One region of the Priestia sp. AB genome, then DNA from elsewhere that is predicted to be linked to it. Evidence: predicted binding sites of a transcription regulator. Region 1 holds the regulator's gene; the other holds the start of a gene.

Region 1 (15,022 bases):
AATCGTTTTGTACGTTAATCGCTGCTTTACCATATTCACGATGGCTAGCACCTTCTACCTTCCCGCCAAAATGATGAGTCATTAATTGCATTCCATAACAAATACCTAAAACAGGAATACCTAATTCAAAAATGTTTTCATCGCAGTGAAATGCGTTTTCACCGTACACACTGTTTGGGCCTCCAGAGAAAATAATTCCCTTTGGATTTAATGCTTTAATCTCTTCTGCTGTAATTGTGTGCGGATGCAATTCACTATATACTCCGAACTCGCGAATGCGACGCGTAATCAGTTGGTTATATTGACTACCAAAATCTAATACAACAATCATGCCTTCCATCTTGTTCACCTCTCCGAATGTGTAAATAATCACTTGTTATTATGCCCTAAAATATAAAAAAAACTAGACTTCTCCCTCAAAAAACAAAGGCAGAAGTCTAGTTGAGCACGACGTTTATCGTCAAATAGACTGTTCTGCCTTCATAGTCAGATCGTTTAAGGTGACCCGGTAGAGACTCTCGAACCATATTATCGAGGATATATGAAGGTATACGAAACATTTATAGTAAGTTCGAGAATATTCTATCAATCCGCGAAACAATGGTCAAGAACTCGTTTTTTTGATTAAATTTTCCCACAATTCAATCGACTCTTTCCATTCTTTTATGGAATCTGCATTTCGATACAAAACCCGCTCATATTTTTCCGTTAATTGTAGCATATTTACCGTATTTAATTTTTCATCTACTTCTCCTGCAAAGTCGCGCAGCGTCTGACTTCCTTGCCGCTTCAGTCCATTTGCAGCGAGTCTTTTAAGTAAAAAAGCATACGCTGATTCAAAGGTTTCCACACTCTCTTTCTTTTTATAAAAAGAGATATAAAAAGGTAAAAACCATTTAAATCGATTGAGATATATTACTATTAACATAACTACAATCAGTCCGCAGAAAAGCACTTTCCACTTCATAAACAGCTTAGCATTTTGAAGAGAAGCTGTTTTTCCTTTCGCTTTTTCTTCTTGTACCGGAAGCTCTTTTTCCTTAGGCTGCTCCTTCACTTGCGTTTCTTGTTTCTCTTCTTCCCTTTGACTATTTTCACTAGAGTTGTTAGGTTGGCTATCTACAAAATCATAAGGATTAGAAAAACTTTTTGTTGGTTCAAAAGGTACCCAACCCGCTCCTGGAAAATAGACTTCGACCCAAGAATGAGCATTATTTTGTGTAATTTCATAGGTTGTCCACTTACTACTTCCTGAAATGACGGTGGCATCACCTTCTGTATAGCCCTTTACCCACCGAGCAGGAATATCTAATGAACGAAGCAGCACGACCATAGAGGTAGAGAAGTTATCACAGTACCCTCTTTTTGTATCAAATAAAAATTGATCCACATAATCTTTACTTTTCGTAGGAATTGGAACATTTTCAGTATCATATACATATGGATTTGATCGGAAGTATTCTTCAACGGCTTTCGCTTTTTCATAACGATTGTTCTTATTTTTTGTTACCTCACGGGCTAAATCCTTTACTCGTTTCGGCAAGTTAGCAGGAAGTTGTGTATACCTTGCTATAAATTCGTTATTATTCTCTAAACTCTCTGCCTTTTTTTCCTCTGCTTGCTGAAGAAGCCCAATATCAAATACAGGATATTTATACGTCATCTCATACGATTGAACAGTAACAAGCTTGTTATTTTGATAAGGATATAATTTTTCATTTGTCGGTGTAACATCGGTTTGAATGCCATTTTTTAAGGTTAGCGACAGCAGTTGAGGAACATGCATAAGATGAACAGAAGGCTGCGAATAGGCAACTTCTGCTTTTCTTACTTGTCCTGCTACACTTGAGTCATATTGAGGCAGTAAGTTTTCATTTCCTTTAAATGGTACTTTTTCTTCCTCTTTAGACAGCTCCCACCCCTTACCTGTATAAACATCCTTCGTTTCAATACGCCAATAGTGCTCATCCTCTACTTTGGCTGTAAACACAACTGTATCATCATTGACAAACGATCCCCCCAATTTAGAATCGTCCATATCATAGCCAATTCGTTGACCGCTTGCAGATTCTCCCTGTCCTTGATTTGTTGTATGCGCCGTGATAAAAGGTACGGGATCTGGCCACTGCGGCCCTGGTTTAGGAGCGAGATAAGCCAGCACAATGACGATAGCTAAAAAGCTGCCTAGAAAAAGAAACGATCGTTTTCTATTTTCTAAACGCTCAGTGCTCGCAGCTTTTATGCGTTCAGGATTTATGCGAAGCATGGCTACTAATAAAAATCCGATAATCGTCACACGAATAATAGCAGCTCCCGCATCGTAAGTAGAAAAGGTATCCAGCACGGTAATATACAAAATGGTTAAGAAGAAAAAGAAGAAAATTCTTTTTTGATAAAAGATCCAATATCGAATTAAATAAGCCATAATCCAAAGCAGCACAAAAAATAAAGTGCTCCTCATTTCAAATGATAAATTCGCTATATTCCACTCCATGATACTTTGTGCATCTGACTGAAGAATCTCCAAAAGTCTCGGAAGCCAGTCTGAAGAAAAGAAGGCTCCTTGGAAATAGAGATTGTGAAGCAAAAACAAAATAAACAATATACTCCCTAACGTCATCACGATAAACGGCAAGCGAAACGTTAAACACAAAAAACAGTAAGCAACAAACAAGATAAAGTACTGAATTTGATTGGTATCCGTCACTTCATTTAAAGGAAGAAGCCATTCCACTAATAAAAAGAATGCTCCCGCGTACAATAAGATGTTTTTTACATACAAAGCTGATTTATTCACTTATTTCTGCCCTCACTTCCTTTAGATGATAGAGGAAGAGGAATATTAACGACTTCAACCGTTAAAGCAGAAGATTGTATTCCATTTACAATAACCGTCTCTTCGTCACTAAGCCCTGCTCCTTCATCTTTAACGACAATTATTGATGCCTTAGCATGCAGACTTAGCTTAGATTGAATCTGCCCAATGAGAGTCCCTGTAACTTGACTGACAATGACCATAAAAGAATGCTGCTTTTGAATGGCAATACTCTTAAATTCTGTTTCGAATGCTCGATTGTTAATAGGCTGTGCACGCGCTAAGTGATACAACAGGTTATCAGTCTCACTTTGTTCAGAGGTTTTTGGTGAAAAAAGTGCATCTCCAGCTAAAAGAAAATCGATTTTTTTACGCTTGGTTTCTTCATGAATGAGCATGGATGCCAGAAAGCTCATTCGTTCTTCAAAGTATAAAGAGCTGATAACATCTGCAATGATAATCATACTCCGTTCATGATAATGACCGAACTCTTTAGAAATCAACGTAGCTTTACGAGCCGTCGCCTTCCAATCAATAGACCCTACTCGATCACCCGGCTGATATTCTCTAATGCCTGTCACTAACGTAGTAGATTGATTCCCCGTCGAAACTTCATTTTTTCCTTCTTCTATTCCCGCTAAAAGGAACGGTATATCTATTTCATGAGTCTGAGGATACACGATAAATCGCTGCTGCAGCGGATAATATGCCTTCTTTTTTACAATTCCTAATAAATCACTCAGTTCAATCGAAATCGTAAAAAGTTCATATTCTCCTCTTTCTACAAACGATCTTTCATACGGAATAACAGCGTTTCGTTGAAAAAGCGGATAAATTGTTCTTTCTTCTTGATCTAAAAGGTTACTCTCCTCTTTCACTGCTGCCATATAAACAGGAAAAGCCGAGGAGCGTGTAATATGAATGTCATACGAAAGATGATCTCCAGCGAATCGAGGCTGTAGCTTCACATCACGAGTAACATTCCATTTCTTTAACGGATAAAGCAAAACGGCTACCGCATATAATCCAAAAGGTAAGAAGCTATAAAATAAAAACCAGCTGACAAAGCCCCCTTGAAACATGGCGTAAGAAAACGTAACAGCAAAGATGCAGAATAAAACGAACCAGTCTCTACATTTATTCCATATCACTTTTATATACTGTTTCATAAAGTACCCTTTTACCTTTTAACAGGTACTTTCGTATCAGCCATAATTTGCTTCATCACATCACTCGCTGTTAAGCCGCTGTACTGGGTATCAGGTCTTAGCGTTAATCGATGTGCACACACATACGAAGCAAGCTCTTGAACATCATCAGGAAGACAGTAATCTCTTCCCTTCACTAAAGCATATGCTTGAACGGCCTTCATAAATGAAACCGTCCCACGAGGACTAATACCTAACGAAACATGTGGATGAGAGCGCGTTTTGCGAATGATTTCAATGATATAGTGCTTGATCGCATCATCTACATAAATACTGCTTACAGCTTTTTGAGCCTGTACTAATTCTGGAATACTCATGACGGGTTTGACATCTTCAAGATTGATCTGGGTAGATACGCCATTTAAAATTTGAAGCTCCTCTTCTTGCGTAGGATATCCCATGCCTAATTTGAATAAAAAACGATCCAGCTGCGCTTCCGGCAAATGATAGGTCCCATCAAAATCAACAGGATTTTGAGTAGCCATCACAAAAAAAGGCGCTGGAATTTCCCGGGTGATACCATCGGTTGTTACATGATGCTCAGCCATTGCTTCTAAAAGCGCCGATTGTGTTTTAGGAGAAGTCCTGTTAATCTCATCAGCGAGTACAATGTGGCTCATGATAGGACCTGGACGAAAATGAAATTCCATGTCTTTCGGACTGTAGATAGAAACGCCTGTTACGTCGGATGGCAGCAAATCAGGCGTGAATTGAATTCGTTTAAATTCTGCATCAATTGATTTGGCCAGTGCCTTCACGAGCATCGTTTTCCCCACACCCGGCACATCTTCAAGCAAAATATGCCCCTCTGCAAGCAAAGCAACCAAACTCAACGTAGATACCTGACGTTTTCCAATCACAATTTGATCGATGTTTTCTAATACTTGGTTTAATTTACTATTAATATGATCCGGCTGAATCAATAAAGCTCCCCCTTAAAACTCAGTTAAGCCTTGAGTTTAATAAGTTTTCCAATAAACATAGTACTATCTTAACAAATTTTCAAAAAATCTGAAAATATTAACTCACGCAAAAAAGCGACCAAGTGAGTACTTGGTCGCTTTTTCAGAGAGGGCAGTGATTACATCATGCCGCCCATTCCACCCATGCCGCCCATGTCAGGCATTGCAGGTGCTCCGCCTTCTTCTGGCTTGTCAGCAACAACTGCTTCAGTTGTTAAGAACATAGCCGCTACAGAAGAAGCATTTTGAAGAGCTGAACGCGTTACTTTTGTTGGGTCAACGATACCAGTGTCTAGCATATTTACCCACTCGCCAGTTGCAGCATTAAATCCAGTTCCAACTGCTTCGCCTTTTAGACGCTCAACGATTACTGATCCTTCTAAACCAGCGTTGTGAGCGATTTGACGTACAGGCTCTTCAATCGCACGTAATACGATGTTGATACCTGTAGCAGTGTCACCGTCAGCTTCGATGCTTGCTACTTTATTATAGATATTTACTAATGCAGTACCACCACCAGCTACGATACCTTCTTCAACCGCAGCACGCGTAGAGTTTAATGCATCTTCAATACGTAATTTACGTTCTTTTAACTCAGTTTCAGTTGCCGCACCAACTTTAATTACAGCTACGCCACCAGCAAGTTTTGCTAAGCGCTCTTGTAATTTTTCACGGTCAAACTCTGAAGTTGTTTCTTCAAGCTGAGCTTTGATTTGGTTTACGCGTGCTAGGATGTCTTCTGCGTTTCCTGCACCGTTTACAACTGTTGTATTTTCTTTTGTTACAACAATTTTAGAAGCGCGACCTAATTGATCGATGCTTGCTGTTTTTAGGTCAAGACCAAGCTCTTCAGTGATTACTTCTCCGCCTGTTAAGATCGCAACGTCTTGTAGCATTGCTTTACGACGATCACCGAAACCAGGAGCTTTAACAGCTACAGCTGTGAATGTACCACGAAGTTTGTTCACAACTAATGTTGCTAAAGCTTCGCCTTCTACGTCTTCAGCGATGATTAATAGAGGCTTGCCTTGTTGAACAACTTGCTCTAATACCGGTAAGATTTCTTGAATGTTACCGATTTTTTTGTCTGTGATTAAGATGTATGGATCATCTAATACAGCTTCCATTTTATCTGAATCAGTTACCATGTAAGGAGATGCATACCCACGGTCAAACTGCATACCTTCTACCACTTCTAATTCAGTTGTGAAACCTTTTGATTCTTCAAGTGTGATAACGCCGTCGTTACCAACGCGCTCCATTGCTTCAGCAATTAATTGACCTACTTCTTCGTCAGCTGCTGAGATAGCCGCTACTTGAGCAATTGAATCTTTACCTTGAATTGGTTTAGAGATTGCTTTTAGTTCTTCAACCGCTACAGCTACTGCTTTTTCCATACCTTTACGGATACCCATTGGGTTAGCACCAGCCGTTACGTTTTTAAGACCTTCTCTGATCATTGCTTGCGCTAAAACTGTTGCAGTAGTTGTACCGTCACCAGCAACGTCGTTTGTTTTGCTAGCAACTTCGGCTACTAATTTAGCACCCATATTTTCAAATGCGTCTTCTAATTCGATTTCTTTTGCAATTGTTACACCGTCATTTGTAATAAGCGGTGAACCGAATTTCTTTTCTAATACAACGTTACGACCTTTTGGTCCAAGCGTTACTTTTACAGCATTTGCTAATGTATCTACACCACGTAGCATTGCGCGACGTGCTTCTTCGCTAAATTTAATATCTTTTGCCATGTTCTTTGACCTCCTCAAGAGTTCTTAATAATCTATTTTTTACGTATGATAAGTTTGTGGTTAAAATTAGCCGATTACAGCTAAAATATCGCTTTCGCGTAAAATTAAGTATTCAGTACCTTCGTATTTCACTTCAGTACCCGCATATTTTGAGAAGATGATACGATCGCCCGCAGCTACTTCTAAAGCTACACGCTCACCGCTTTCTAATACTCGGCCTGTACCAACAGCAACAATTTTACCCTCTTGTGGTTTTTCTTTTGCACTGTCCGGTAACACGATACCGCTTGCTGTTTTTTCCTCAGATTTTACAAGTTCAATCACTACGCGATCACCTAATGGCTTTAACAAGTGAAACAACCTCCTCAAATAATGTGTTTGCATTTTTATTAGCACTCAACCTCAACGAGTGCTAACACAATTATTATATTAAAACAAAGTGGGTTTTTTTTGCAAGTATTAAACAAAAAAAATTTAAAATTTACGAAAACTACATATAATAGTTTTAGATTTCGACGATTTTGAGAAATAAAGCATTCTTTTCTCTGTTCAATAATATGTATGTTACAATACGAGCAAGAAGAAATTACTAACTTTACAGTACTTCTTCGACATATATACATAAAAACCTTTTAAAGGAGTATAGAAGATTGGAAAAACGTTATTGGTATGTTATCCTCACCTACATCCTTATGCAGTTTTCAGGAGTTGTTGGTATACCGCTGTTAAAATTAACAGGAATGTTTGATCAATATCCAGTTCGAACAGCGAATGTCATGCTTTTGACTTATTGGACCATCATTAGCTTTATCCTTGGTTTACTTATTGTCTTACTGCTGCTGCGCCGTGACATGTCCATGCGTATAGAACATGCGGGAACAACGGTAACTGTGGTCTGGTCAGTCCTTGGGGTGTTCCTGGCTATGGCTGGTCAAGCTGTAGCAGGTATGATTGAGCACGCTCTTGGCATTACCCAAGTATCTGAAAACACACAAAATATTGTTAATCTTGTTAAAGCAACGCCGTTCCTCATTGTCGTTACGTCTGTTATTGGACCAATTCTAGAAGAGATTATTTTTCGAAAGATTATTTTCGGCTCTCTTCACAAACGATATAATTTCTTTGTCTCTGCATTTATTAGTTCCCTTATTTTCGCTGCCGTACACTGGGATTTTAAACATTTGCTCGTGTATACAGCCATGGGATTTGTATTTGCATTCCTTTATGCAAGAACAAAACTAATTATTGTACCCATTATTGCTCACGTGTTGATGAATACAATCGTTATTTTATCTCAAACTATTTTTGCAGATAAAATTATAGAAATGCAAAAGCAAGCAGAACAAATGCAGTTTATTTTTGGAGGCATGTTTTTATGAAGAATATCCCTTTAACACGAGGGTTTATTTATATTATTATGGGGATTTTATTCACCTACCTGGCTATTCAAAATGCTCAGGAAACCGTGTGGAATTTCCCCACGATCTTATTTGCACTCGTAGCCGCGTTCGATTTCAGATTTGCGGTGCGCATTTTTATCTTGCACTATAAAATTAAAAAGTTGCAGCAGCAATATAAAAATCAAGATGATTCATCTAAATAAAAAAACCACTGTTTCAGTGGTTTTTTTACATACTAACATCTTCTCTTTCTTGCTCTGCCCTTGCCTTTAACACTTTGCGATACGAAATGCGGGAAATAATGATGCTGATTTCATACAAAATTAAGAGCGGCACTGTCACCATCATGTGCGAGAGCAATTCCGGTGGTGTAATAAGTGCGGCAATAACTAGCAGTACGAAATAGGCATACTTTCGAATTTGAGATAAAAACATAGGCGTGATAATTCCTAATCGCGTCAAAAACATGACGACAACAGGAAGCTGAAACAACAGGCCAAAAGGCAGTGTGAGCTGCATTAAAAAAGAAAAGTATTCATTAATGCCAATCACTTGGTTTACATTCAGCTCATCAGAAACGCGCGTCATAAAATCGACGACAAATGGAAACAACACAAAATAAGAAAAAGAGACACCGCCGATAAAGAGAAAAATGGAAACAGGAATATATCCAAGCGTTACCTTACGCTCTTTTTCATATAAACCAGGACTAATAAATGCCCAAAGTTGATACAGTGCAACAGGAGCTGCAAGTACACAGCCGATAATAACAGCAAACTGCATATAAATCTTAACTGGATCTGTTAGCCTAAATGCATTCATCGTTAAATTTTTTGCCTCATCAGCATGCTGTAAATAGACAATAACCTTATCCGCTATAAAAAAGCCGCCAATTGTGGCAATGACAAAGAAAAATAAAACAATTAAAATGCGCTTTCGCAGCTCTCCTATATGATCATATATTGACATTTCTTGTTCGGTCATACTATGATCACCCTTTTACTCTTTGTCATCTACTTGACGCTGTTTATCTTTTTCACGATCTTCTGAGGCACCGCTAGCGGCATGCTTAAACTCTCTAAGCGTTTGCCCGACTGATCTTCCTAGCTCCGGTAACCGTTTCGGTCCAAAAATAAGCAGTGCTACAATCGCAATAATAATCCAACTGCCTGCTCCAATCCCCATATTCCCACTCTCCTTATTAATTTAGACTTAAGGAAATCGTAACACAGTCCATCTTATTCAACAGGATAATTTTTCAAAAAGTAGACAAGCGACTGTAATTCTACAGCCAGATCAATATGATGCAGTCGAATCTCATCCGGTACGTTTAAGCGTGCAGGAGTGAAGTTTAGAATCCCTTTAATTCCGCAACTCACTAAACGATCGGTAATTTGCTGAGCCACAGTGGCAGGAACGGTTAAAATCGCCACTGAGATATCATCACTCATATAATCTTCCAATTGGTCAAGGTGATAAACCGGCACGTCGCCTACTTTTGTACCGACTTTATCTTCTATCACATCAAAAGCGCACTCAATTTTGGTGTTATTATTTTTAATAAAATTATAATTTAAAAAGGCCGTTCCCAGATTCCCTACGCCAATCAGTGCTACTTTCGTTACTTCATCTTGGTCTAACGTTTTACGGAAAAATGTAAGTAAATAATTCACATTGTAGCCGTATCCCTTTTTCCCTAATGCTCCAAAGTAAGAAAAATCCCGGCGAATAGTAGCAGAATCAACTTTCACTGCCTCACTTAACTCCGCTGACGAAACACGCTGTTTACCAGAAGCATGCAAGTTTTTTAAAAAACGATAATAAAGCGGCAATCGTTTAGCCGTTGCTTGTGGTATTTTTAATTGTTCAGTGTTCACGTTGTACCCCCTCAGTTCATGTATGTCATTACTAACATTTTCAAGTCATATTGCATTACCTTTCACAAAGCCTCAACCGCCTTGAGGTAGCGCTTCCAATTCTCTCTCTTTTCTCTTGTTTTATATATACTCCGCTTCACACCCCGACGCCTTTTGTCTATCCAGGAATACTTAAAGTCGGTAGCTAGAACGAAGCAATTAGCCCTTCAAAGGATCCGTTTGTTAGTCATGACGGATTTTCTACATCCATCATATATAAGTTCAGAGATGCACTTATCTCTTATTTTAACATAGTATCCTGTATAAAATGTGCAGGTAAAATCATTTTATTTCATGAATCAAAACATTCGCTTCATCATTTGTTCTTGTCCCTCTACAAATTACAAACGCTTGTAGGAAGAACTTGTAGTTGAAAATATGTTAAAATACACTATGGATATACTACTAGAGGTGAAAAAATGATTATTCTACAATTGAACGGTATTACAAAATACTATGGGGCAGAACCCATTTTATCGAATATAAAGTTAGAAGTACAATCAAAAGACCGCATTGCCCTAGTGGGACGAAACGGTGCAGGTAAATCAACTTTATTAAAAATTATTGCTGAGCAGCTTTCTTATGACAGCGGAGAAATTATTAAACCTAAAGGTGTTTCCATTGATTATATGGGACAAGATACAGTTCTTGAGTCAACACTCTCCATATGGGAAGAAATGATGACAGTCTTTGCTCCATTAAAGAAGATGGAAAAAGAATTACGTACGCTTGAAACGAAGATGGGCGATCCAGACATTTTTAATGATTCAGTTCAATACGAAAAACTAACCAAAGAGTACGATCAGCTTCAAGTAACGTTCAAAGATTTAGGCGGCTATCAATATGAAGCGGATACACGATCTATTCTTCACGGTTTCCGTTTTTCAAACTTTGACTATAGCACCCCTATTTCCTCCTTGAGCGGTGGACAAAAAACGCGCTTGGCTCTTGCAAAACTGCTTTTAACAAAGCCAGACTTGCTTATTCTGGATGAGCCTACCAACCACTTAGATATTGAAACTTTAGCATGGCTGGAACAGTTTCTGCAAGGGTATGAAGGAGCTATTTTAATTGTTTCACACGATCGTTACTTCCTTGATAAAGTCGTAAATCAAGTGTATGAGGTCACACAAAAAACAACGGTCAAGTACACGGGCAATTACTCTAAATACCTTGTACAAAAAGCAGAGCGATATGAAAAAGAGTTGCGTCAGTACGAAAAGCAGCAAGATGAAGTCGCAAAACTGAATGATTTTATTCAGCGAAACATCGCCCGCGCATCGACTACAAAACGTGCGCAAAGCAGACGTAAGCAGCTCGATCGAATGGAGTTAATAAATCGACCTAACGAAGGCGAAAAATCAGCTAGTTTTTCGTTTGAAATTGAGCGTCAAAGCGGAAATGAAGTCTTAAATCTCGAAAACGTGTCTATCGGATATGATGAAAACAAATATGTCGTCCAAGAGGCAAACCTTCGGATTAAAAAAGGTGAAAGCCTTGCATTGGTTGGCCCTAATGGAGTTGGGAAATCTACGTTATTAAAAGGTATTGTGGATAAACTAAGCTTCAAGACTGGAACCATTTCTTTTGGCTCAAACGTAATGGTTGGTTATTACGACCAAGAGCAAGCTAATTTAACGTCTAATAAAACCGTTTTAAATGAGCTTTGGGATGACTACCCATCCAAACCTGAAAAAGAAATTCGTACAGCGCTTGGAAATTTTCTGTTTTCAGGTGATGATGTACTGAAAATCGTTTCGACGCTTAGCGGTGGTGAAAAAGCACGTTTGGCTCTTGCGAAGCTTATGCTTCAAAAAGCTAATTTCTTAATTTTGGATGAACCTACTAACCATCTTGATTTAGATAGCAAACAAGTACTCGAGAATGCATTAATTGATTACCCAGGGACTCTATTATTTGTTTCACATGACCGTTATTTTATTAATCGTATTGCAAACAAAATAGCAGAGCTATCTCCTGAAGGGGTAGAAGAATTTCTTGGAGATTATGACTATTATGTAGAAAAGAAAGCAGAAATAGAGGAAATCAAAGAATTAGAAAATATAAAAGCCAACGAAGAACGTACGGTAAAAGTAGATAAACAGTCCTATAAACAAGATAAAGAACAAAAGAAATTGATGAGGCAGCGAACGCGCCGAATTGAAGAAATTGAAACTGAAGTAAACAAATTAGAAGCCGCACAAGCGGAGAATGAAGAACTTCTTTGTGATCCTGAAATTTATCAAAACCACGAAGAAGTATCAAGATTAAACGGTGAAAATGAAAAAATTTCTTCACAGTTATCCACATTAATGGAAGAGTGGGAAGAATTACAGCTGCTTCTAGAAGAATAGCCTGTATTTTTTCGTATTTATTCACCCTATTTACTTGTTCGTGCCCTTTAGGACAAGCTTTATCCACTCTGTGAATAAATAGTGGATATCTGTCTGATTTTCATAATTAAAACTTGTTGATAACATGTCCGTGTACTGAGTGCACGGACTTTTCCACATAATTATCCACAGGAAATTCTAAATTTATTGAATATTGTTGATAAATTATTTTTACCCACAAAAAAGACGAATGAGAAATAAATCTCATTCGTCTCCTACTCTTCCAAGTCTAAACCGGGGTTTGCGTTTAATGACATATCTGAGCGTTTTCCTTGAGCAAATCGTACACTTGCCGCTGCTCCAATCATTGCGGCATTATCCGTGCATAGAGACAGCGGCGGGATAATAAGCTCAATGTTTGATAATGGTGCAAATGCCTCTTCTAGCGCTGCTCTAAGTCCTTTATTAGCAGCAACTCCTCCTGCTACTAACACTTGCTTAACGTTATATTCCTTTGCAGCTTTAACCGTTTTAGTTACTAACACATCAATAACACTCGCTTGAAAGCTAGCAGCAAGCGTTTGTGGAAGAATTTCTTCACCTTTTTGCTTCGCGTTGTGGACAGTGTTAATAACTGCTGATTTTAACCCACTGAAACTAAAATCATAGGATCCTTCTTCTAGCCAGGCACGCGGCAAATCAATTAATGGCTCTCCTTCATGTGCAAGGCGGTCAATATGCGGTCCGCCTGGATATGGAAGGTTTAACGTGCGGGCTACTTTATCGTAGGCTTCTCCTGCTGCATCATCTCTCGTTTCACCAATCACTTTAAACTGACCGTGACTTTCCATGTATACAAGCTCCGTATGCCCTCCAGATACAACTAGCGATAAAAGCGGGAATTCTAATTTTTTGATTAACTGATTTGCATAAATATGTCCTGCAATATGATGAACACCAATTAATGGCTTTTGATGCGCAAATGCTAGCGCTTTGGCTGCATTTACGCCAATAAGAAGTGCTCCCACAAGCCCAGGTCCTTCCGTTACAGCTATTGCATCAATATCTGCAAACGTCAAGTTCGCTTGATTTAAAGTTTCTTCAACTACTACCGTAATTTGTTCCACATGATGACGAGATGCAATCTCCGGTACGACACCGCCAAATCGTTTATGGCTTTCTATTTGTGATGCCACCACATTGGCTACAATTTCATGACCGTTTCGAATCACGGCCGCTGCTGTCTCATCACAGCTTGTTTCTAATGCTAAAATTAATTGATTTTCACTCATAAATTCACCCACATAACTAATGCATCCTCATTGTTATCAGAATAATAATTCTTACGAATACCTCCAGGTTTAAAACCTAGCTTTTGATACAATGATTGTGCAATATGATTAGATACCCTAACTTCTAATGTCATTGACGCAGCACCTAGTTTTCGAAGAACTTCCATCACGTTGCTCAGCAGCAATTCACCGAGTCCCTTACCCCGGTAGTCTGGCAATAGGGCAATGTTGGTTACATGTGCTTCGTCAATAACAATCCACGTTCCGCAATACCCAATAATATTTTCTCCTTCTTCCATCACAATGTAAGTTGAAAATTGATTATTGGTTAACTCATTTTGAAACGCTTCTGAACTCCAAGGTGTCGTAAAAGACTTCTCTTCGATTTTCACTACTTGATCAATATCTTTAACTTCCATTAAACGAAACTTAATTGTTAGTTTCATGTTTATACCTTCTTTTATCCTTTTTGCTGTGAAGCAAGCCAGTTGGCTTCCGCTTCAGCTAAACGAATGTAGTTCGGAACAAAAGTATGCACAGACTGCGGCTCTTTCTTTATTCCTAAGAAAGCCAATTCACTTGGTCTTGGATTAAACTGCTGAACATGGGCAAATACAGCTTGTTCACCCAGCACTTCTTTTAACGTCTCTTCATGCATAGGAAGATCATTGCCTATGAATAAAATAGGTTTGTTGTATGACTTTAAATGTTCCGCCCAGTCTTTATTAATAACAAGTCGATCACTTTCAACTTCTAGAAGACTTGGTTCGTTATTCCATTCATATAGTCCTGTATAAAGCTGTTGACGGCGCGCATCAAATAACGGAGCAATATACCCATCAAAATAGCGACCGTTTGCTGCTAGTGCCTCAAGGCTAGATACACCTATTAAAGGAATATTTAAAGTCCAAGCAAGTGTCTTGGCAATGGTAACGCCAATGCGTACACCTGTATAAGACCCAGGACCGTGCGCCACTACAACGCGGTCTAGCTCGCTTGGCGCAATATCACAGTCCTTTAACAAAGATTCCACAGCGTTCATCACACGAACGGAGTGATTCTTTTTTAGATTCGTAATAATTTCTCCAATTACTTTGTTTTCTTCAACGACAGCAACACCCATGACAAAATTGGATGTATCAATGGCTAACATTTTCATCTTTTAAAAAGCTCCTTACATATTTCAACGTACCGACTCCCTATAGCTTTTACAAGGATTTTACGAGTCGTTTCGTTTTCATGGTAAATATTGATTTGAATATATTCATTAGGAAGCTGCTCTTCAATCAGATGAGCCCACTCCACGACCGTCACGCCATCTCCTTCAAAATACTCATCGAACCCT
Region 2 (15,022 bases), on a different contig from region 1:
CCCGCGGGGGTTCGAATCCCGTACGGGTCATCGAAAGAGCAGTTTGCATTTGCAAACTGCTCTTTTATTTATGTTAGATAACTACAGATTTTGATTGAGCCTGTATAAAATTCTAATGTGAAAACTTCAAAATTTTTGAGTCTAATCTCTGAAATTTGAACATAACGATACTAGTACTTTAAGAATAACACTAGGATAACGTGCTATAATGGATAAAACTGAATACTAGGGGTAATGAATAATGGAGGAATTAAAGCGAAAAAACCAAGGTGCTGCGGAACTAGACGAAAAGGGATTTAAGTGGATGCGTTTCGTCAGCTTCTTTATGATTGTGAACCTCATTTTCACCGTAGCTTTAGTAGCAGTTGTTCTAATAGTTCCACAAATTCAAGAAACTTTTCAATGGGTAGCATTTGGTGTATATGGGTTTACAGTTCTTTATCTCATCTTTATGCGTGAAGTAGCCTTTAAAAAGACATATGGTTCTTTAGCAGTTTGGATGCACACTGTATGGAATTTTAGTTTTATTGCTAGTGCGTTTGGGGCCATTAGCATGTTTATAGGGAACACTCACTGGACTTTATTTTAAAGGAATCTGTCTTCTTGTGTTGAAAGTGAAAGTAAGGGAGGAATTTATATGAATCCATATGAACAATTACAATTAAACAAAGAAGTAGAAGCGATTGCTAAACAACGAATTGAAATTCATAAACAGCGAATAAAGTTATCTGAAGAGTTAGAGCAAGACTTTGATAATACAGAGCTCCAAAATAAAATTATTGAGTTAGAAGAAGAAAGTCAAAAACTAAAGAAAAAGAGTGAAGCTTTACAAGCTAACTATTAAACATCCTCTCAGGGTGTTTTTTTAATCAACGTATTTAAAAAAAACTGTGATTTTATTGAAGCTATAAGCTTGATTATGAACAAACTGTTGAGTCACTTATTTTGTTAGGCCGTCCAATAAAATTAGGAAATGAAGAAAACTTTACTTCCTTGCCTCGTATACTTTTACCTTATTGTAAAATGTCTCTTTCTTCATGCCTACCTCTGATTTAAAAGAAAAAGTGGAAGATAAAATACAGTGCAAGACAGAGAGTAGCTGCATTCGAGTATGTAGTTTGGCTATGCTTTGAATGGGATTCACAATGCTAGTTCTAAATAAGTTTGCTTTGATCCCAATGTAGACTACATTTAAAAGAGAAGCACATATCAAGAATATGAGATAAAACGTTGGAATAGCCAATAATGTTATAATAATAAAGGAGTTGGTACTATCACCATACAAAATCTTATTGACTCAAAAGATTTAGAATTGCCATTTGTTTTTTATTATGACGGAGATTTCGTACGTCAATCAATTAAAAATGGAACGAACATACTAGAAAGATATGATTACGTCGGAGAAGTTGAATTAGAATTACTTCAAGAAACTGGATTTATTGAAATTTGTATAGAGGGTTATGGTGGGATGAGAATAGGTGATAAAATTGATGTCTCTGTTGGTAATTTAGAAACTAAAAATGTTACCGAACCATTTGTTTTAGAAAAACTTGATAAGCGATTTTATTTTTTAATACCCTTTCATCCTTATTGGGTGAGTACAATGGAAGAGGGAGGTATCCTCATCTCATATTCTATAAAAAGTGTACTAAATGTGACTACTTATAGTTCTGAAACAGTACGTTTTCATAAAGATATTCTATCTAGCTCAACTGTATATTAAAATAAATGTAGTAGCTTAATCTATTGCTTGTTAATATGCTGTTAGATATGTATCTTTTTAGAAAAAATAAAATAACTTACTGAAATAGTCTTTATATAGAACAGAACAAGCAGATTCTTAATTATTAAGAGCCTGCTTGTTTTACTTTATACCCAGCATTAGACTCTTTATTTAACAGCTTCTTTAAATTCTTTTCCTGGCTTAAAGGCTGGAGCCTTTGTAGCAGCAATCACGATTTGTTCACCTGTTTGGGGTTACGGCCTGTACGTTCGGCACGTTCACGTACTTCAAATGTACCAAATCCAGCGATTTGAATTTTTTCTTCTTGTGCAAGCGTCGTAGTAATGATTTCGAATAATCCATCAATCGCTTTTTTTGCGTCTTGTTTTGTTAATTCTGATTTTGAAGCAACAGCATCAATAAATTCAGCTTTATTCATATCTAAATACCTCATTCCTTACTGTGTATAGTCTGTGTAGACAAAAAATATATCATAGTTTCCTTATAAAGGATCAAACCTATGTTCTTTTAAATGTATCATGCATCTGCTAGAAAACTCTAAAAAAAGTTAACATTGCATGTTTTGTTTCCTTTTTGTTAGGGAAATGGAAATAAAAGAAAGATAAAAATGATTAAAAATGAGGAGAAGGAGTGGCAAAAAAGTGGTATATAGTCAAGCAGTAAGAAAACCTGAGTTTCAACAAGCGGAATCGGAAGGGTTAAATGAAGCCATTCACGAGTACATAACTCGTCGTACACGTCACAATGCACCGGTTGTGGATGCGCTTCGATATATTATGACCATTGAACATAAACATGAACGTATGCAGGTAGCAGCAGAACTGTTCGGATCAGCTATTCAGCGTGTAAAAGATCAAGATATTATTCAATATCTAAAAAAATGCGGAAGCTACAAAAGAATTTCTGATACGATGGAATAAAAACGTTTTCTTTGAAAAAGCGCCTTTAATGAGAGGGGGCTTTTTTGTTTCCTCCATTTAAAAGCGAGGGTAAATACATAGAATTCTTCCAATTTGTGCATAGTAAATGAAGCAGAATTAATTGAGGAAGAGACAGAGTTGTGTATCTGACTGCGGGGACGAATGTTAAGGTCTAGAATAAAGTCTTCATTACAGATACCCACTCTTGAATAAATGAAGATTTACGTATGTATCCCTAGCAGGAGGTTGAGTGCATGAGTCAAGAAATAACGTTAAGTTCAAGTGAAATTGCTACTCTTTGGATGACCTATCAGCAAAAAACAATGACCCAAAGAATTTTAGAATATTTTATTGTGCACGCAGAAGATGACGGGGCAAAAGAAATTATGCAAGATACGTATATGCAAGTGGTGAACTATATTGAAGATATCAAAACGATTCTAAAAAATGAAGGGGCAGCCATACCGGTAGGATACACAGAAAAAGACGTAAATGTCGGTGTTCCTAAGCTTTATGATAAAGTGTTTGATATTATGTTTCTTCGCCTTTTAAAAGAAATTAGCATGGGGCTACATACGCTTCATTTAACCATGTCCTACAGAAAAGACATGATCTCTCTATATAAAGAGCTTACCGCTTTCACGCAAAGTGGCTATGACAAATGTGTAGATTATCTTCAGGAAAAAAACGTGCTTCCAAGGCCTCCAGCTGTTTCAGTACCTAAAACAGCGAAGTTTGCTGAAGGTACAGATTACATGAATGGCCTCCATTTATTTTCCAGTAAACGTGCATTAAATACTGTAGAGGTAGCGCATATTTATTACGCTATTGAAAGCAACATTCTTGGCATGCAAATGATCACAGGGTTTGCTCAAGTAGCAAGTGAGCCTGAAGTAAAGAAGTATTTTGTAAAAGGAAAAGAGCTGGCTAAGAAAATTGTAAGTGATTATAGCAAAATTCTTTTAGAGAGCGATATTCAGACGCCTGCAACGTGGGGAGCCAAAGCGACCGAGTCAAAAGTAGCACCTTTTTCAGATAAACTAATGATGTACTGCGTGAGTTTGTTCTGCAGTTTCGGTCTGGGAAGCAACGCTCTAGGCACTGCATTTAGTTTACGTGGAGATCTTCCTCTTACTCTTGTCAGTACGGCCAAAGACATTTTAACATACGGGCAAGACGGGGGAAAAATCATGGCCAAAAACGGGTGGCTTGAGGAACCGCCAAGTATGGAAGACCGAAATGATTTGATTAAATAGAAAAGCATAATACATGAAGAAAACTTCTTTTTTGAAAGAAGTTTTTTCTTTTGTATAAAAAATGTCGTTATTTGTTCGTTTAACGGTTTGTTTTTTGCATAAAAAGGATATATAAACTATAAATTTACAATTTTATACTAAAAAAGGAGGGTGTTGCATATGAAGTGGTACATAAAAGTGTTGAAAAATTACGGGACGTTTTCTGGCAGAGCAAGCCGAACTGAATACTGGATGTTTGTATTGGTCAACTTTGTTATTTCATTTATTCTTTCTTTCATTCAGTTCGTTATTGATAAGCCTCTTTTTCTGCCGGTAATCTACTCGCTATTGATTGCAGTCCCTTCGTTAGCGGTAGGAGCAAGAAGGCTCCATGATACGGGAAAAAGCGGATGGTGGCAGCTCATTACATTAGTTCCGCTTATTGGCGGTATTTGGCTAATTGTTTTATTCTGTCAGCCTAGTGACCCTAAAGAGAATCGTTTTGGTACAACGGCTAAAGCAGCATAAATAGAACTCCCCCCTAGGTAAGGGGGAGTTCTTTAGTGTAGAGGTTCTACTATAGCGCCATCATAAGCCGATTGGTAAATAGCTCGTATGTCTTTCTCATGAAGAGGCAAAGGACTGCGAGCGAGAATTCGTTTTTGCTGGACGCCATCTCCTGTCAGCTTTTGAAGGGCACTTTCTGGAATATCAAATCCGCGAAGAGTTTGAGGAATGCCCACGTCTTTGACAAGTGACTGCAGCTGTTTCACACACTGATAAGAAGCTTCTTCTTCTGATAAAGAGGTAGCGTTTCCGCCTAGTGCTTCAAAAATATCCCGCATCTTTTCCACGCAGCTGCTGCGTATATAACCCATCACGTATGGAAGCAGTACAGCGTTTGATTCACCGTGAGAAATATGAAACTGACCGCCTAATGGATAAGCAAGCGCATGAACACCGGCTACGCCTGCGTTAAAGAAAGCAAGTCCCGCTAAATAGCTTCCGTAGCTCATCTGAGTTCGCGCTTCTTTATCTTCGCCATCTTCTACAGCTGTTCTTAAAGAAGAGCTGATCATGCGTATAGCCTTTAGGGCTAAGGCGTCCGTTACTGGATTTGCATTCACTGATACATAAGCTTCCACGGCATGAGTTAATGCATCAATCCCTGTAGCCGCCGTTACTTTAGAAGGAACGCTCAGCGTAAGCTCGGGATCTACAATGGCAGCGTCTGCAAGCAAATGGTCGTGGGTCACGACGTCTTTGCTGCTTTCAAGAGATAATACAGAAATATTCGTTACTTCTGAGCCCGTGCCGGAGGTCGTAGGAATTAAAATTTTTGGAAGCCCTTTTTCCGTAATTTGTTTCGTGCCAGTTAAGTTCAAATATTCTTCTACAGCTCCGTCATGAACAGCTAAAACAGCCGTAAGTTTTGCTAAATCTAATGCGCTGCCCCCACCAACTCCAATGACTAAATCAAATTTTCGGCTTTTTGCGTAAGATACGAGTTTTTCACCAAGCGCTAAAGGCGGCTCTGGTGCCGTATCTGCGTATACATCTACTTCATATCCATTTTGGATAAGAGGAGCACTCACTTTATCTACAAGTCCAATGTCTTTTAATACGGGATCTGTGACAATTAAAATATGAGCAGGGTGATATTTTTTCACTTCCGGAAGCAGTTGTTGAAGTGATCCCCATCCTGTATAGCTGAGAGGGGTGAAAACTAGTTTTGAGATGGTCATTTGTTTGCCCTCCAATTTATAGAAAAATTTTTTATCTTAAGCAGTTGCTTGATTTCACTCGTAATAACCTTCAGTAGATTTGCGGAACTGCTGAAATTGATTTGCATCGTGACCAAACCAAACTTGCGAATTAGTTTCGTAGGCTAGACGGCGTATACGTTCAACCGTGTTTGCATACCCGAGAGAGTCGTAGATAATACCGGGTGGTTTCACAGGAGGACCATAGCTCTCAGCTGTATAGATTGCATCAGATGCTAAGATAATGCCACCTGTTTCAGGCAAATGAACATGAAGGCCAAGCATACCCCAAGCATGTCCGCTTCCAAAGTTCAATATATTAATTCCTTCTGCCAGTTTAATGGTATCTTCGTTTCGTTTAATCGTTTTCCAATGAAGGTCATTTTTTATCCACGCGTCAATGTCAGCCCAAATATAAGCACCTTCTTTTTGATTGCGTGCATAAGACTGAAGGGTGCCGTTTAACTCATCTTCATGAACGATAACAGTAGCGTTAGTGAACAATTCTAAGCAGCCAGCATGATCAAGATGAAGGTGGGAAGCAACAACAAATTTAATTTCTTTAGGATCAACCCCTAATTGTTCTAATCGATTCGGTAAATAACATTCTTCTGTAGCTGAGTAAGGAAACATTTGTTGAGTTGCTTCAGTCCAGCGTCCTTGTGGTCCCATTGATTCAGGATTGCAGGCTGTATCAAACAGAATTTTCCCTTCCGGATGATCGATTAATACAGTATAAATTGGAAACTCTACAAATTCCGTAGGTGTATGAGGGTTCTTAACAGTTGCTGGGTTATACATTGCAAGCATCCAGTTTTTATCCATTTGCATCGAGCCGTTATCCATCACATAAAGCTTTGAGTTAGGTTTAATAATATTACACATACAATAGCCTCCTAAACGTAGCGGGATTTTTATTTGTACTTTTAAAATGACTTTGTACTGCATTTACCCTATATTCTGGAGAGAATAATCCTTTTTAGAAAGGGGGAGACTCTCTCCTGTTCTTTCAACATACTAAACTGCAATTTCTATGCCAATATTCGAAAAGTAAATATTAGCTCAATTTTCCTTGATTTTTATAACCATGTGCTGAAAAAATTCACCGCTTTTAGAAGGAAAAAGCCTATTGTACATTGAATGGATAGTGGTGAAAAGTTTCACCGTATATTGGCGGAAATTCACCATAAGAAAGGAATATGAAATAATGACTTCTTTTAAAGAAAAAAAAGATTTGACGAACGAAACGTTACAGGCCATTATTGAATTCTCTACGGACGGAATATATGTAGTAAATAAAAAGGGAATAACGATATATGTAAATGAAGCTTATGAAAAAATCACAGGAACCAATAAACAAAACGTATTAGGAAAGCATATGCAAACCGTTATAGATGAAGGATATATTGATCAATCTGTTTCCCTACTTGTGTTAGAAGAAAAAAAACGGCGCTCTATTATGCAAACGATTTCAAGCGGAAGAGACGTTATGGTAACAGGAAATCCAGTGTTTAACAAACAAGGTGAAATAGAGCTTGTTGTTACCACTGTACAGGATATTACACAGTTAAACGCAGTTAAAAAAGAGCTGTTAAAGGTAAAAGAGTTTTCACATATGAATGCAAATAAATACGCTGTAAAAGTGAATGGGTCGGAACAGCCCCTAGTGTTTCAAAGCAATAGGATGAACTTGGTTTATCAGCAAGCCAAACGAGTAGCTCCGTTTCCTACAAGTATTCTTCTATCAGGTCCCTCAGGATCGGGAAAAGAAGTAGTCGCTAATCTTATTCATGATTCAAGCGATAGAAACAATCAGCCCTTCATTAAAGTGAACTGCGGAGCCATTCCTGAACCGTTGCTAGAATCAGAGTTATTCGGCTATGAAAAGGGAGCTTTTACTGGCGCTCGAAAAGAAGGGAAAATAGGACTGTTAGAACTCGCTGATGGCGGAACCTTGATGCTTGATGAAATTGGTGAAATGCCAATTTCCTTGCAAGTAAAACTGCTTCGAGTGTTACAGGAAAAGCAGGTACAGAAAATTGGAGGAACTAAAACAAAAAGTATCGATATACGAATCATTTCGGCAACAAATCAACATCTAGGAGAGCTTATTAAAAAGGGTAGGTTCCGTGAAGATTTATACTATCGTTTAAAGGTAGTTGAAATCACCCTTCCGCATTTATCTCAACGTAAAGAGGATATTAGTTTACTCGTTGATCATTACGTTTCCTACTTTTGCAGCTTGTATTACGTCCAAAAGCGCATATCAAATAAAGCGAAGCAAATGCTAGAAGCGTACCAATGGCCGGGAAATGTAAGAGAGCTTCGAAATATGGTTGAGAATATGATTGTGTCTATTCCTGGTGAAATAATTGAAGCCCATCATTTACCTTTTCATACTTATAATGAAGATGAAAAATATGATTATTTACCTCTAAAAAAGAAAGTGGAGCAGTTTGAACAGCGGCTCGTTAAAGAAACTATTCAACATTGTTCATCACTCCGGCAAGCAGCGAAAGAATTAGGTATCGATCATTCTACTTTGATAAAGAAACTAAAAAGATGGGAATGTAAAGAAAGAGAGGAGCAGGCTTGAGATACGTAACAAAAGAATTAGCTCAGAAAATTGTGTGTAGAACGATGGAGATTATTGATTGCAACATTAACGTAATGAACGAAAAAGGAGTCATTATTGGTTCGGGTGACAAAAATCGAATGAATCAAATCCACGAAGGAGCGTTAATGGTATTAAAAAGCGGCAGTTCCTACGAAATCACTCAGCAGCAGGCTGACTCGCTGCGAGGGGCCAAACCGGGCGTGAATTTGCCTATTTTCTTTAACGGAGAAATTGTTGGAGTCGTGGGGTTAACAGGACTGCCAGAACAGATTCGTAATTACGGAGAGCTTGTGCGCATGGCGGCTGAAATGATTTTTCAAGAAATGATTTTAATAGAGGAAATTCAATGGGATGAACGATTAAAAGAAGAGCTGGTTCATCAGCTTCTTCAACAAGAAGATCCGTTTGACTCTTTATTTTTTGACCGGGCGAATCGCTTTGATATTAATTTATACCTTCCACGAGTGGCAGTGATTGTTACAGCTGAAAATCGTCATAAAGTCATGAAACTTGTAAAGAAATACATAGCTAATAATGACTTATACGCTATGCTTCCAGACGGGGTGGTCTTATTAAAATCTATAGAAGCCGGAAGCGCTAGCAGCTATGCGGAACAGCTGGAAAAACAGCTTCGGGCGTCTGGTATGGTGTGTAAATTAGCGGCAGGATCTTTTCAAGCTGATTTTAAAGGCCTTCATGTATCTTATCAGCAGGCAAAAGATACGCTTGCGGTCGGTTCAAAGCTTCATCCAGAAGCTGATTTCTACTGCTATGCGGATTATCAAATTCCCGTACTGTTACGTCAACGCGCCGGTTTTCAAGAAAATCATGATCTGTTGGATCACTATAAAAAGCTAAAGGAATATGATAAGAAAAAAGAACTTATCGAAACGTTAACGGTCTACATAGAAGAAAATGGCGAAGGAAGCACGGCAGCTAAAAAGCTTTTTATACATCGAAATACGCTAAGCTACCGTCTAGATAAAATCCAAAGCATCACGGGAAAAGATCCAAGGAAAGTAAAAGACCTTCTCGAACTGTATGTAGCGCTACTGTTATCTAAAATTTCATAATTGTGCACGTGCATAAAAGATCTTGCGATAGCAAGGTCTTTTTTTGTTGAAGTGACTAATGAAAGAATTGAAGGTAGCGCTTACAATTAGCATTGGGGATAGAAGAAACAAGAAAGGGGATGCTTTATGGACGTTCAAGTAAGCGCGTTAGGCGCGATTTGTGCATTAGTAATTGCCATTATATTAATTCTAAAGAAAGTGGCTCCTGCATACGGAATGATAGCCGGAGCTTTAATAGGAGGACTGATTGGCGGAGTTAATATTGCTGATACCGTTACTTTAATGATTGAAGGAGCGCAAGGCATCATTCCCGCAGTGCTGCGGATTCTTGCAGCTGGTATATTGGCCGGGGTATTAATAGAATCAGGTGCTGCAGCAGTTATAGCAGAAACCATTGTAAAAAAACTAGGGGAAACAAAAGCGCTTTTAGCTCTAGCGCTAGCCACACTCATTCTTACGACAGTAGGTGTGTTTGTGGATGTGGCTGTGATCACAGTGGCGCCTATTGCTTTAGCAATTGCTAAACGTACGGGTATGTCAAAGCCAGCTATTTTATTAGCGATGATTGGAGGAGGAAAGGCAGGAAATTTAATGTCTCCTAATCCTAACGCCATTGCTGCTTCAGATGCATTTAATATTCCGCTTACATCCGTGATGGCTGCAGGAATTATTCCCGCTATATTTGGCGTAACGGCCACTTATATAGTAGCCAAACGATTAGTGAAAAAAGGAACAATGGTTCAAATTGAAGAAATAGATACAGTGGATGCAAGCAGCTTGCCGCTGTTTTTAACGGCCATCATAGCACCAATTGTTACCATCGTGCTACTGGCGCTGCGCCCGCTTTTTGATCTTAATATTGATCCAATGGTTGCGCTTCCTGTAGGAGGAATTGTGGGTGCCATTGTGATGAAAAAAGGAAAACAGCTTAATACATACGCTATTTCTGGATTAGGAAAAATGTCAGGTGTAGCCATTATGCTTCTTGGAACAGGGACATTAGCAGGAATCATTGCTAACTCTCAGCTAAAAGACGTGATTATTCAAGGCTTGTCTGCCATTGGATTGCCAGCTTATGTTTTAGCTCCGGTTTCAGGTATTTTTATGTCAGCGGCAACCGCTTCGACAACAGCAGGAACAGCAGTCGCAAGCCAAGTTTTTGGCTCGACGATTTTAGAGCTGGGCGTTTCTGCTTTAGCCGGAGCTGCTATGGTTCATGCCGGAGCGACCGTACTTGATCACCTCCCGCACGGAAGCTTTTTCCACGCAACGGGCGGAAGTGTAAACATGAAAATAAAAGAACGTTTAAAATTAATCCCTTACGAATCGCTTATTGGACTCATTATGGCAATTGTATCTACGCTTATATTTGGTGTATTAAAGCTATACGGGTAAAAACAAAAAGGAGTGTTTCTATGAAAATTGTGATTGCACCGGATTCATTTAAAGAAAGCTTAACGGCTTTGCGCGTTTGTGAAGCGGTTGAAAAAGGAATAAGAACTCATTTTCCAGACGCTGAGATTAGTAAAGTACCTATGGCAGACGGTGGAGAAGGAACCGTTCAGTCGCTTGTGGATGCGACGGGCGGACAAATTATACAAGCTAAGGTAACTGGACCTTTAGATAAAGAGGTGGAAGCTTTTTACGGAATTCTTGGAGACGGCAAAACGGCTGTTATTGAAATGGCAGCCGCTTCAGGCCTTCATCATGTCCCTGTCGATAAACGCAATCCACTTGTCACAACAACGCGAGGAACCGGCGAGCTCATTCTTAAAGCGTTAGATCACAAAGTGAAGCATATCATTATTGGCATCGGAGGAAGTGCTACAAATGATGGAGGAGCCGGTATGGCAAAAGCTTTAGGGGCAAAGCTTTTTGATGCTAAAGGAGCAGAAATAAAAGAAGGAGGGGGCAGCTTAGATCAGTTAACTTTTATTGATCTTACAAACTTGGATTCTCGGCTTGCTGAAGTCAAAGTAGAAGTTGCGTGCGACGTAGACAATCCGTTAACGGGTGAAACCGGAGCATCCGCTGTGTTTGGTCCTCAAAAAGGCGCAACTCCTGATATGGTTAAACAGCTTGATCGTAATTTAGCTCATTACGCAGCGATTGTTGGAAAGGAAATGGGTATTCATATTCAAAGTGTTCCTGGTGCCGGAGCGGCAGGAGGACTAGGAGGGGGCCTGCTGGCATTTTTATCTGCGGAGTTAAAGCCAGGTGTAGACATTGTCATTAAAGCAACTCAGCTAGAAAGCTATATTAAAAATGCCGATCTTGTCATTACCGGTGAAGGAAGAATAGATGGTCAAACCATTTACGGAAAAACACCCATCGGCGTAGCCAAAACAGCAAAAAAGCATAGCGTTCCCGTGATAGCGATAGCAGGAAGCATTGGAGCGGGAAGCGAAGCTGTGTATGAACACGGTATTTCTGCTTTATTCAGCGTCGTGCCCGGGGCAGTAACTCTTCCGGAAGCGCTAGAAAAAGCTGATGAAAATATTGAAAGAACGGCTAAAAACGTAGCGTCAGTTATACGCTTAGGAATCAAGTAAAGGGGTTACAGTTTTTATTGTTCTCTTTTTAATAAATAGTAAAAGGTCTCTTCCATAAGAAGAGGCCTTTTTTTCGTTTAGTGCTGAAGTAAGCTGCTATCATTCTTTTAAATTTTATATAGGAAATAGAACTAAACGTTTTCTGAAGCGTCATAGTAAGTAAGCAGTTACAAAGAGTCACTAGCATGGGCATCTGCTTGTTAACTGCTACTTACGGAAAGGAGAGGTAAACGTGCAAAAAAAGGTTAGGTTCTTGAGAATTCTACGAAATGTGATAGTAGCTATATTGGGGATATGCATTATTTGGGTTGTAACGAATCAAGTTATAACGGCAGTAGAAAAGAAAAAGTACCCGCCTATTGGTCAATTAGTAGAGGTTAATGGCAGAGATATTCATGTATATACAAAAGGTAAAGGAAAAAATACAATTGTACTACTAACTGGCCTAGGAACGACTGCGCCTGCACTGGATTTTGAACCTTTAGTAAATGAACTGTCGAAGGATAATAAAGTTGTGGTAGTAGAACCATTTGGATACGGATGGAGTGACATTACGAATAAAAAGCGCACAGTAGAAAATAGTGTAAGTGAAATGAGAGAAGCTTTGCAAAAATCGAATATAAAGGGTCCGTATATATTAATGCCACACTCGGTTTCTGGCGTTTACAGCATGTATTACGCTAATAAATATCCAGATGAAGTAAAAGCAATTATTGGAATAGACCCTACGTTGCCACAAGTGCTGGATTATTTTAAAGAAGAAGCGCCGAATATACCAAGTTTGATGAGTGTTTTAGCGCCAAGTGGAGTTGCTCGCTTAGCCCTGCTTACTAGTCCTAATCAGTATCTACCGCTAGCCGAAGAAGGAACGTATACAGCAAAAAATTTAAAAATGACAAAAGCAATCTCCAGCTGGAAAGGCTACAACAAAAACGTCATTGATGAAGCAAAAGAGCTGAACAACAATATAAATAAAACTCTCGATATGTCGTTTCCTTCAAAAATGCCCGTAATGATTTTTACTAGAAAAATAGATAAAGAAGCAAAAGAAGGAAAATCGAATATTACGTTTTATCAAAACCAATTAAGTCACGTATCGTCGCAAAAACTAGTCGTTTTACAAGGTCATCACTATTTACACTGGACGAAGTACAGAGAAATGAGCAAATATGTAAATGATTTTATAGATACATCTGTTAATTCAAGTAAAAAGAAATAAAGTTGATTTAAGAAAAGTAGTCCGAACATTGGATCTCCTTTTTCTAGTAGAGTGAAGAACGATAACTAATTTATTCGTTCTATGTCTATAAATGTTATAATTAACCAATCGTTAAATTGGTTTACATATAGAGGATGAAAAACATGATTAAAGCCGTCATTTTTGATTTAGATGGGACATTATTAGATCGAGACAGTTCACTGAAGCTTTTTATTCAAGATCAGTACGAGAGATATAGTGAAGAACTAGCACTCATACCGAAGCAAGAGTACACATCTAGATTTATTGAGTTAGATCAAAAAGGCTACGTATGGAAAGATAAAGTATATAAGCAGCTTTTGACTGAATATGATATTCCAAGTTTAACGTGGGAAGGGATGCTAGACGACTACCTTCACTATTTTCCAGCTCACTGCGTTCCGTTTTTACATATGGAGGATGTACTAAAAGAGCTAAAGAAAAAAGGGTTGTTACTAGGCATGATCACAAATGGTTTTACGGACTTTCAGTGGATGAATATTAAAGCGCTTGGAATTGATCACTATTTTGATACTATACTTGTTTCCGAGCAAGAAGGCATTAAAAAGCCGCAAAAAGATATCTTTTTGCGAGCGTTAAAAGCGCTCGATGTGTCGGCTGAAGAAAGTGTATATATCGGGGATCATCCAGAAAATGATGTGCTTGGCGCAAGAGGCGCAGGCATGCATGCTGTATGGAAAAAAGACGTTTTCTTTGACGGAAGTTTCACAGATTCGTATGTAATAGAGGATTTAAAAGAGCTGTTAAACGTTATTAATGAGTTTCAAGCATGCTGATGGGAAAAGGGGAAACACGATGAAAGCCGAAGTTCGTCTATTGACTGATGAAGATCTTAAAGAAGCAGCAATCATCTATACAAATGTTTTTAGTGCCTCACCGTGGAATGAGCCTTGGAGTATAAACACTGCTTATGCTCGTTTATACGATATCAGTAAAACTCCAGGTTACATAGGGATAGGTTACTTCCACAGTGAAAATAATAAGCTCATAGGATTTATAGTAGGAAATGAAGAACAGTGGGCGAACTATAAGACGTTTTATGTAAATGAAATTTGTGTGTTAAGCAACACTCAGCAAACTGGCATAGGAACGAGTCTTTTATCTTTCCTTAACGAGTTACTTATACAAAAAGAAGTAAAAGAAGTCTACGTGTCTACTGAAAGAGGCCAAGGCAAACCAGAACGTTTTTTTGAAAAGAACGGTTTTGTTACTCATGAATCTCGTATACTGATGACAGTGAATGTAGATGAAATATAAGTGGATGGGTGTAGGGGATCCGCTTTGTTATTTCAGGAGGCACGGTTCATAAAGCAGGAGGAAATAATTTATGATTTTTTCGCTACTAGTTTTAGTCGCTATTTTAACAGTGAGTATTCCGCTGATGATTATTATTATTAAAACAGTTTGGCACCGAAAGCTTCCTCGTAATTACTATACGCCGTTTGACTATCTTGCTGCACAAACAGAAGAAGAGTTTCATGAAGAGCAAAATGAACGAGAACTAGAAGAAAAAGAAGGAGATGTTGCAAACAGAAAGAGCTAAAGGTCGTTTTCAACTCCTTCTGTTTACAGCCCACCCCTCCACAATTTCCGTAAATTCACTTAGGTGTTCTTCAAATATCCGCTTACGATGTCCGTTTGCTCCTGATGGATGTGGAAAGCCAAATAAATACGTATGCTGAGAAAGCGAAGATTCACTTGAAAGTTTTCTTAAAACACTTTCAACTGCTTTTCCTAGCGGAACGATTAAGCACGGATTCTTTATTTCGTTCAATTCCTGTGGAAACACTTCAAAAGCATAGTGTGAAAGAAGCGCTGATCGTTCAATTGGCGGCTGATGACCCGTATAGTTTTTTCCTT

The links. The regulator Rex, encoded in region 1, represses fermentation and respiration genes when NADH is low (regulators of the CRP and FNR family bind a similar motif). The targets are predictions, from matches to a motif close to TTGTGAAATATTTCACAA.
Region 2: the regulator Rex is predicted to act here: its motif matches at 6,811-6,828, upstream of ahlS (AhlS family quorum-quenching N-acyl homoserine lactonase).

Annotation. Positions count from the first base shown of each region.
Region 1 covers NZ_JAQMYN010000031.1:3,147-18,168, forward strand. The annotation lists gene guaA (glutamine-hydrolyzing GMP synthase) at 1-340, opposite strand, end outside; purine riboswitch at 464-565, opposite strand; gene POF52_RS30125 (transglutaminase TgpA family protein) at 605-2,797, opposite strand; gene POF52_RS30130 (DUF58 domain-containing protein) at 2,794-3,984, opposite strand; gene POF52_RS30135 (AAA family ATPase) at 3,996-4,946, opposite strand; gene groL (chaperonin GroEL) at 5,105-6,736, opposite strand; gene groES (co-chaperone GroES) at 6,803-7,087, opposite strand; gene POF52_RS30150 (CPBP family intramembrane glutamic endopeptidase) at 7,387-8,115, shown strand; gene POF52_RS30155 (YdiK family protein) at 8,112-8,339, shown strand; gene tatC (twin-arginine translocase subunit TatC) at 8,365-9,120, opposite strand; gene tatA (twin-arginine translocase TatA/TatE family subunit) at 9,136-9,321, opposite strand; gene POF52_RS30170 (redox-sensing transcriptional repressor Rex) at 9,375-10,013, opposite strand; gene POF52_RS30175 (ABC-F family ATP-binding cassette domain-containing protein) at 10,472-12,406, shown strand; gene tsaD (tRNA (adenosine(37)-N6)-threonylcarbamoyltransferase complex transferase subunit TsaD) at 12,661-13,677, opposite strand; gene rimI (ribosomal protein S18-alanine N-acetyltransferase) at 13,674-14,123, opposite strand; gene tsaB (tRNA (adenosine(37)-N6)-threonylcarbamoyltransferase complex dimerization subunit type 1 TsaB) at 14,138-14,836, opposite strand; gene tsaE (tRNA (adenosine(37)-N6)-threonylcarbamoyltransferase complex ATPase subunit type 1 TsaE) at 14,833-15,022, opposite strand, start outside.
Region 2 covers NZ_JAQMYN010000007.1:290,067-305,088, reverse strand. The annotation lists tRNA gene POF52_RS21790 (tRNA-Ser) at 1-27, shown strand, start outside; gene POF52_RS21785 (hypothetical protein) at 242-589, shown strand; gene POF52_RS21780 (hypothetical protein) at 638-844, shown strand; gene POF52_RS21775 (hypothetical protein) at 1,313-1,723, shown strand; partial or broken gene POF52_RS21770 (HU family DNA-binding protein) at 1,891-2,162, opposite strand; gene POF52_RS21765 (hypothetical protein) at 2,386-2,664, shown strand; gene POF52_RS21760 (DUF3231 family protein) at 2,919-3,920, shown strand; gene POF52_RS21755 (DUF805 domain-containing protein) at 4,080-4,427, shown strand; gene POF52_RS21750 (iron-containing alcohol dehydrogenase) at 4,460-5,644, opposite strand; gene ahlS (AhlS family quorum-quenching N-acyl homoserine lactonase) at 5,699-6,547, opposite strand; gene POF52_RS21740 (sigma-54 interaction domain-containing protein) at 6,870-8,258, shown strand; gene POF52_RS21735 (sugar diacid recognition domain-containing protein) at 8,255-9,352, shown strand; gene POF52_RS21730 (GntP family permease) at 9,479-10,747, shown strand; gene POF52_RS21725 (glycerate kinase) at 10,768-11,904, shown strand; gene POF52_RS21720 (alpha/beta fold hydrolase) at 12,230-13,123, shown strand; gene POF52_RS21715 (HAD family hydrolase) at 13,267-13,938, shown strand; gene POF52_RS21710 (GNAT family N-acetyltransferase) at 13,958-14,419, shown strand; gene POF52_RS21705 (DUF3951 domain-containing protein) at 14,490-14,705, shown strand; gene POF52_RS21700 (hypothetical protein) at 14,715-15,022, opposite strand, start outside.